One region of the Paenibacillus sp. FSL P2-0089 genome, then DNA from elsewhere that is predicted to be linked to it. Evidence: riboswitches for the same ligand, from Rfam matches in the RefSeq annotation. Region 1 holds a riboswitch; the other holds the start of a gene.

Region 1 (4,577 bases):
CGGTGTATTCTTCATTATGTTGATGTTCTATTTCATGCAGCGGTATTTCACGATGAATTTCTACCGGGTGCCGCTGCGGACCACACTGGCTCCGCTGTTCTGGTCCGGCCTGTTCTTCGGCATCGGGGTTGCTTCGAAGTGGATCGTGATCTACGGAGGCGCAGGACTTGCTATTATGCTTGCGCTGGTACTCATTGAACGCTACAGAGAATACAAGGCTGCCGGACGCCTGCTGGCTGAAGGCAAGCTGAGCGGTCAGGAGCTCAAAGCCGCCTGCCGGACTGCAGATCAGTCCTTCTGGAAGAACACGATCATCACGCTGGCTAGCTGCATCGGATTCTTCGTCATCATTCCGGGAATCATATACAGCCTGTCCTTCATTCCTTCACTATCTGCGTCGGCAGAGGGCTTCACCGTTAAGGGGCTGATTGATGCCCAGAAGAATATGTACAACTATCACAGTCAGCTTGTAGCTACACATCCGTTCGCCTCCTCCTGGTGGGAGTGGCCGTTCATGAAGCGTCCGGTGTGGTTCTTCAGCGGCGGCGAAGGCTTGCCTGCAGGCAAGGCGAGCAGCATAGTAACGATGGGCAATCCGCTGATCTGGTGGACAGGAATCTTCACGATGCTGGCGGCTGTATGGTTCACCCTGAAGCGCCGGGACAAGAGCCTGTATATGATCTGGATCGGCTTCTTCTCACAATATGTTCCGTGGATGCTTGTGCCGCGTGAGACCTTCCTGTACCATTACTTTGCGATGGTGCCGTTTATGATTCTATCTATTGTGTACATCCTGAAGCTGCTTGACGGCAGGTTCCAGGGTGCCAACTATCTGCGGTACGCCTATGTTGCGGCCGCCGCCATTCTGTTTGTAATGTTCTATCCGGTATTGTCCGGCATGCAGGTGAACAGCAGTTATATCATTCATGTACTTCGCTGGTTCCCTTCCTGGGTATTCTAGGAGGGGAACTGTAAGAGCCGCATAGTTGCTCAAAGCTGATGTTGATGAAGCGCATCAAGGAAGCTGTGGCTTACAATAAATTGAGGAGGAACCCTTGTGAAGGCCAGATATAGTGTAATTGTGCCCATGTATAATGAGGAGGAAGTCATTCAGATAACCTACGAACGGCTCAAAAAAGTAATGGATGAGTGCGGGGATTCCTATGAGCTCGTGTTCGTCAATGACGGCAGCCGGGACCGTACGGCTGAGATTATGCGCGAAATCAGTAATAGGGATGAGCATGTCAAGCTGATTGACTTCTCCCGTAACTTCGGCCATCAGGTGGCGATTACGGCGGGTATGGATTATGCTGAAGGCCAGGCTGTTGTGGTGATTGACGCAGATCTCCAGGACCCGCCGGAGGTCATCCTGCAGATGATCGCCAAGTGGAAGGAAGGCTATGAGGTAGTCTATGCCAAGCGGCTGAAGCGCCACGGAGAGACCTTCTTTAAGAAGGTGACAGCCAAAATCTTTTACCGTCTGCTCAGCAGCATGACCAGTGTGGAGATTCCCACAGATACCGGGGACTTCCGGCTCATCGACCGTAAGGTCTGCGATGTGCTGCGCGGCCTGAAGGAGAAGAACCGTTATGTACGGGGGCTGGTAAGCTGGGTCGGCTTCCGGCAGACCATGGTGGAATATGTGCGGGAGGAACGCTTCGCCGGGGAGACGAAATATCCGCTCAAAAAAATGATCCGCTTTGCGCTCGACGGAATCACCTCCTTCTCGCACAAGCCGCTCAAAATCGCCTCTTATGTCGGCTTCTTCCTGTCCTTCTCCAGCTTCATCTACCTGTTTCTGGTCTTATTCCAGAAAGTCTTCACCTCTTGGACTGTGCCGGGCTGGGCATCCATTGTCGGGGTGAACCTGCTGTTTAACGGCATTGTGCTGATGCTGCTGGGCGTGATCGGGGAATACATCGGACGGATCTATGATGAATCTAAGGATAGACCGCTTTATATCGTACGCGAGACCCGAGGCTACCCGGAGGCAGAGGCCGAAGACACGCGGAAGGCAAGCGATTATGCAAGATAAGGCTTGGCGCGCAGGCATGATCCAATTTCTGAAATTCAATGCGGTGGGCCTGCTTAACACGTTCATTGATTTTGCAGTATTTACCCTGCTGCATTCCCTGGGCATGCTTAACACCCCTGCACAGATTATTTCCTACAGTGCCGGGACGGCCAATAGCTTTTTCTGGAATAAAAAGGTGACCTTCAAGGGAAGGGACAGAGGCGGGGATGGCCGCTTTGACCGGATGCAGCTGGTGAGATTTATTGTGCTGAATCTGCTGGTGCTGGGCATTTCGGTGCTGCTGATTCATCTGCTGACTGATCGGCTGGGCGTCCAGGTGCTGATGGCCAAGGTGCTGGTTACCTTTGTTACAGTAATCATTAATTTTTTTGGAAGCCGGAAGTGGGTATTTTAAAGAGAGCGTATATCTTGCCCGTATTCTTCGGAGGAAAGCACTTATTCTATATTGCGGAGGCGATTGTCATGCGGAAGTTATCCTATTTGATTATACTTGCCGGGGTCCTGATTATGCTCTACCCCAAAGGAAGCGAATGGTACGAGGACCGTCAGCAGCAGAAGCTGCTGGAAGAGGCTGAACAGGCCTATAGTGAAATCGTTCCTTCGGCTACGGCTCCTGCCAGCCAGGATCTGAGCAAGCCTTATGCGGAAGTCACCCAGCTGCTGGCTGAAGAGTCTGGTGCGGAAGAGCCGGTTCCCACTACAGCGCCCGAGCTTGAAGTGGGAGGCAAAATCACCGCTATTATTGAAATCGATAAAATCGATCTGAAGCTGCCTGTACTGGAGGGCGCCACCAAGACCAATATGAAGCATGCAGCCGCGCATATGAAGGAGACAGCTCCGATTGGCGCGGTAGGCAATGCAGCGATTGCGGCACATCGGTCAAGAACGGCAGGGCGGCTGTTCAACAGACTGGATGAGGTCGGTAAAGGGGATGCCATTACTGTTATTACAAGCGGACAGGAATACAAATATGTTGTATATGATGTATCTATTGTAGAGCCTACCGATATTTCAGTACTGAAGGGTAAGGATGATGATAAGATTCTGACCCTCATTACCTGTGATCCGCTTGTCAACCCTACCCACAGACTCATCATTCATGCAAAGTTGACCTGATTGTCATAGGACAATGCTGAGAAAGGTCAAAAAACATAAAATTTTAGTCTATTTTTGCGGGAATCTAGTGATTTGGGTCTTGCTAATAGATTGAGATATGGTAAGCTATAACTATGAAAGCTAATACACGATAACGGCAAACCTATCGAAAGGTAGGGACGCAAAGCTACAGGGCCTTCCCGTCATGGATGGCAGCCAGTTACCGAATGAAGAGGCTTTTTTTGTTTGTTTTCATTCTGAATCTGTCATTATGTGGCAGTAGATTGGACAGATAAAGCTTATACGATAACGGCAAACCTATCGAAAGGTAGGGACGCAAAGCTAAAGGGCCTTCCCGTAAGAATGGCAGCCAGCTACCGAAAGGGGTTTTATCCATGAAGAAGTTTTATTTAATGCTGATTACACTTTTTGTGATCGTCACTTCCGTGCAGACAGGCACTGCTCAAGCTGCTAATGCAGATTCAAGCTGGTTAAATGTTGGACAACTTGATCAAGGGGTTATCGGGGTTTCGTACGATGTTCCTAAAGACAAGAAGATGAAGCTCATGATTACCAAGGACAATAACAGCTATACTTACAACTTATACACTTCCAAACCGACCGAGACGTTCCCGCTGCAACAAGGTAATGGCTCTTACAAGGTCTCCGTTCTTGAGAATACTACCGGTAACAAATACAAGGTACTATCTTCCGAGACTGTATCTCTCTCAATGAGCAATGTGAATGCCGTATATTTGAGCTCTGTACAGAATGTAAAGTGGAGTTCTTCCGATAAATCCGTTCAAAAGGCAGCACAGCTTACAAAGGGTCTGACCACAGATGCAGACAAAGTTAAGGCTATCTACAATTACATCGTAGCTAACGTGAAATATGACTACTCTCTGGCCAACAGCGTAAGCACAGATTATATTCCGAACAACGACAACACACTGGCTACCAATAAGGGTATCTGCTACGATTACGCTTCCTTGTTCGCTACTATGCTCCGCAGTGAAGGGATTCCAACCAAGTTGGTTATGGGGAATACAAGCTATGTAACTTCATACCATGCCTGGAACGAAGTGTTCCTGAATGGCAAATGGGTGACGATTGATACTACAGTGGATGCAGGTCTGGGTAAGAAAACAGCATCAACTGAACTGATCAAATCAGCAAGCAAATATACTGCAGCGAAATTCTACTAAGAATAGCTGTAACTATAGCATTATCTGAGAATAACCCGCTTAGTCATTAAGCGGGTTATTTTTATTTATATAAAGGTTGCTTTTTAATAGAAGGATAGGTTATTATAAATAAGCGTTGTTGGAGCGGCAAAGGAAATGAGAGATTACTTAAATAAGTGATTTCAAAAATAAAGCTTGCATTGCTCAGATGGACGTGATATATTATAAGAGTTGCTGGTGACGATGACATCGACACTAACAAC
Region 2 (4,577 bases), 450 kb from region 1:
CGCATGCGTTTTGGCACCCGCCGCGAGCTTGTAATCCTCCCGTGATACCGTGTATTTATGGTTCATGAAGCTTTGAATTTTCACGGTCGGGTTATTCTCAACCAGCATCTTGCCCCATGTCATCGTATATACCCATTTGCTTTGTTTTTGAGACATGATGACAGGGTCTGGAAGCTCTCCGCTCTCCCCGATTCCGATCGGTTTGCCGCCCGCCAGCTTCAGGAGGCTGTCATAATAAGACTGCTTGAAATCATTGTCATAAATGTCGGCGGCCAGAATATCCACCTTGGCGATGCCGGGAAAATAGGCGGCGTACGGCTCAGACGACTTGTTGGGAGCATTCGGATTCCATACCCACAGCAGATTATTCAGCTTATGCGTATTCACCATGCGGTCATAGACCAGGTCCCAGAGCTTCGCGAAGTCATCCTTCTGCCCCCACCAGAACCAGCCGCCGTTCATCTCATGATAGGGCCGCCATAACACCGGAACTCCGGCATCGCGCAGCTCGCCCAGATACTTGGCCACTTCATCCAGCTCAGCGACCAGGGCTTTGTACTGCGGCGTTCCGGGAGTGACATACAGCTTGAATTGACTCTGGCTCAGCGGCTTCTGCACATTGGTCCATACCGGCGCGGTTCCCGGCAGATTCTGATGGAAGGTCATGGCGACAATACCGCCGCCCTCATGCCAACGGATGGCGCTGTCCACGACAGCCTGACGCTGCTTGGCAATGGTCTCCTTGGACTGGTTGCCTATGGCTCCCAGCTCATAGCCATGCAGAACGGCATAGCGGCCGGTTGTGGTGCGGAGCTTATTATTAAATTCATCGGGGCTCTCCAGGTAATCATGCTGGCCGGATATCATCCCCTTGCCGCTGAGATTACTGAGATAGCTTAACAGTGCGGAAGCCTCCTTGGAGGCCGAAGGATTAATGGGCTGTATGGGAGCGGGGGCGGCAGGTGCTGTAACCTTGGCGGCTGCGGGCAGACTGCGCCCTTCCCCCCATGGAAGCAATGAAAGGATAAGGATTAGAGGAAAAATAGTTGTATATAGCCTGTACTTACGGTAAGTGTTCAATGTAATCTCCTTTCTCCAGCCACACTCTCCGGCAGGGCCCCGGAGGTTACGCCTGCCGGATTGTCTGCCTTTCTATAGCTTAGTAGCCCTGCTGGTAAGCAGGGCCATTAAGAGTGGCTTACAGGATTTATAATTGTAACGTCTTAACCAGTAACAGCGCCAATGTTGAACACAGCTGCGGACCTTATGAGCTTACGAAGCGGACGGGAGGAACAACGCGCTTGCCGGAATGGTTCCTTTGGCCTGGCTTGGACTCTGCCACATCAGCCGCGCTTTTGCATCCCCTTGATTCTCATAATACTCTACCTGAATATCATACAGCTCGCCTGCGTTCAGGCTGATGCTGCCCATGCGTTCGGTGCCGCTCTGCTTCACCCAGCTGTCAATCACAAGCTCACCGTTCACCCGTACGCGGATACCGTCATCGGAAGTGGTGTAGATCTGATAAGTCTCCGTGTAGAGCGGCTTCATCTTCCCGCTCCAGCGGACAGAGAAGAAGTCTATGCCGATAGCGGCATCCGGCGTGCCTTGGCGCCAGTTGAAATCAAGCACAGCATCGGTACGCACTACAGCGGGTTCGCCCGATAGAGTCATATTATTGAAGTATTCCGCGTACAGCCCATTGGCAGCAGGAACTTCTACCGGCAGATCCGCCGGTGTTGCTGTAGGAGAAGGAACGGGAACCGCTGTCGGCGTAGGCACCGGTGTTGGCGTTGGTGTCGGTACTGGCGTCAGTGTTGGTGCTGGTGTTGGCATTGGTGTCGTTACTGGTGCCGGCGTTGCTGTCTGTGCTGGTGCTGCTGTCGCTGCTGGTACCGTTGTCGGTACTGCTGTTGCAGCTGGAGCAGGTATGGATGTGTTGCCTGCTCTGGAGAAAAGCGCACTTGCAGGTACGGTTCCCTTCACCTGGCTGGGGCTCTGCCACATCAGATGGACATTCGCATCGCCTGCATTCTCATAATACTCTACCTTAATATCGTACAGTTGCCCCGCAGTCAAGGCTATACTTCCTGTGCGGGCAGTTCCGCTCTGCTTGACCCAGCTGTCGATGACTGCTGTGCCGTTCACCCACAGGCGGATACCATCATCCGATGTAGTATAGAACTGATAGGTCTCGCTGTAAGCGGGCTTAATCTGGCCGGTCCAGCGGATCGAGAAGTAGTCTACACCGAGTGCAGCATTAGGAGTACCCTGGCGCCAATTGAAGCTGATGACATCATCGTTACGCACCATAACCGGTGTCCCCGAGAGCGTCATGTTCTTGAAGTATTCTCCAAGCAAGCCATTCTGGGCAGGCTTACTGTCCGTATCACCGGAGGTTGGGACCGGCTTCGGAATCGGCGCAACGGTTGGTGTTGCAGTCGGCGTTGGTGTCGGTGTTGCAGTCGGCGTTGGTGTTACAGTCGGCGTTGGTGTCGGTGTTGCAGTCGGCGTTGCGGTAGGCGTTGGCGTTACCGTTGGCTTAGGAGCCGCCGCCGGAGCAGACCAGGCCTTATATTGGTCACGGGTCAGTGTGTAGCTGTCATTCATGAAATTCTTGATTGTCGCCGTGCTGTTATTCTCATAGAGCATCTTGCCCCAGTTCATCATGAACACGTAATTCTGCTGAGTTAGCTTCAGCTTCGAGATGTTCGGCATTTCGCCGTTCTCGCCGATGCCGATCGGTTTGCCGCCAGCCAGGCTGGTCAGATCGTCATGATATTTATTCGAGTAGTCGTTATTATATATATCTGCTGCCAGTACATCCACTCTGTCCGCGCCCGGATAGGTCCGTGCATAGGGATCAGAGTTGGCATTCGGCGCATTCGGGTTCCATACCCAAATCAGATTATTTAACTGATGAACGTTCACGAACCGGTCATACATAATATTCCATAGTGCAGTGAAGTTGTCTTTCTTGCCCCACCAGAACCAGCCGCCGTTCATTTCATGGTACGGTCTCCAGAGGATCGGAACCTTAGCATCCCGCAGACTTTTCAGAGAGACAGCTACTTTATCCAGATCAGTGATCAGAGCATTATACTCTGGCGTGCCGGGGGTTACGTATTTGTTAAATTGCGCCTGAGTAATTGGCTTCTGCACATTGGACCATTCGTACTTGGTGCCCGGCAGACTCTGGTGGAAGGTCATGGCGACAATGCCGCCCGCTCTGGACCAGTTCGTTGCACTCCAGACGATATTTTTGCGTTGTGCAGCTACTCCGCTCTCGCTCTGTCCACCGATTGCTCCAAGCTCATACCCATGCAGTGCGGCGTATTGTCCGCTTGTTCCCTTCAGCTTGTTGCTCAGCTCATCCGGACTTTCGAAATAGTCATGCTGCCCTGTAATGATTCCGTTCCCGGAGATCTCATAGAGACTGTTCAGCAGCTTGACCGCCTCGGCTGAAGCATTAGGATTCACTGGTGCTCCTGTAGAGGAAGCAGCCTTGACAGTGGACGGGGCGATTCCCAGTCCCACGGGTACAGCAGACAATACCACGGCCAGCGACAGCACAGCGCAGAGCAAACGAGACTTACGGTAAGTTTTCACAATATTCTCTTCCTTTCGGTAGCCAGGCTGCCACTCTTGCGAAGGCCCTATAGCTTTGCGTCCCTATCTTTCGATTAGGTTTGCCATTGTCGTTTTGGAAGGATCAATCCCTCTTACCGTAAGTATCGTCGATATGCAAATTTAATGTAGAGTAAAAACAAATTTTGTCTGAAAAATAGTTCTAAATGCCTGATTTAAAATTGTAACAATTGGTTAAATAGATAAGTTAGACCTACGAAATGAACTGATGTAGAGCGATATCCTCCCAGTCCAGAGTAATACGGATATTGTCCTCCTCTACCAGCTCAGACCCTGTCTGCACCTCAATGAATTCCACATCGGTAAGAGCAAGAATGGCATGCTTGGTCCCTTCCGGTATCCGCACCACATCTCCCGCCCTCACCTTATGCATCTTCTCATTGATGACAATGCTGGCTTCCCCGCTGACGAAGGTCCAGATTTCACTGCGTTTGTGATGCAGCTGGTAGCTGATATTTTTGCCCTCATTGATGAAAATCCGCTTGGTCAGCACCTCGTTGCCTTCGTCATATTTCACATAATCGATTACCTTGTAGTGGCCCCAGCGGCGCTCTTCGTACATCGGTCTTTGTTCAAAAGTCTTCAGCACTTCCTTGATCCGCGGACTCTCGGCCTTGTGCGTCACCAGAATGCCGTCCGGGCTGGCGGCGATAATCAGATCCTTCGCCCCGATTACCGTGATTGGAATATCCAGCTCGTTAATGAGGCAGGTGCCTTCGGAGTCAGCGGTGATGAAGCCTTTGCCGACATGGTTACTGGTCATTTCCTCGGTCAGCGTATTCCAGGTGCCCAGGTCTTTCCAGAATCCGGCATAAGGCTGCACGACGATGTTCTCTTCTTTCTCCACCACTTCGTAATCGAAGCTAATCGAGGACAGCAGCTTATACTGCTTCTGCAGCTCCTCGTAATTGAGCGGCAGCCCTTTGCGC

What was found. A riboswitch is a leader RNA that binds a small molecule or an ion and turns the genes downstream of it on or off. The one in region 1 is predicted to bind cyclic di-GMP.
Region 2: another riboswitch for cyclic di-GMP. It lies ahead of NST69_RS03390 (PA14 domain-containing protein); the one in region 1 lies ahead of NST69_RS01590 (transglutaminase-like domain-containing protein).

Annotation. Positions count from the first base shown of each region.
Region 1 is NZ_CP152006.1:379,829-384,405, forward strand. Features, by position in the region: gene NST69_RS01570 (glycosyltransferase family 39 protein) at 1-961, shown strand, start outside; gene NST69_RS01575 (glycosyltransferase family 2 protein) at 1,058-2,035, shown strand; gene NST69_RS01580 (GtrA family protein) at 2,025-2,429, shown strand; gene NST69_RS01585 (class D sortase) at 2,498-3,151, shown strand; cyclic di-GMP riboswitch class I at 3,277-3,358, shown strand; cyclic di-GMP riboswitch class I at 3,432-3,512, shown strand; gene NST69_RS01590 (transglutaminase-like domain-containing protein) at 3,526-4,335, shown strand.
Region 2 is NZ_CP152006.1:832,740-837,316, reverse strand. Features, by position in the region: gene NST69_RS03395 (glycosyl hydrolase) at 1-1,080, opposite strand, end outside; gene NST69_RS03390 (PA14 domain-containing protein) at 1,273-3,609, opposite strand; cyclic di-GMP riboswitch class I at 3,624-3,704, opposite strand; gene NST69_RS03385 (sugar phosphate nucleotidyltransferase) at 3,842-4,577, opposite strand, start outside.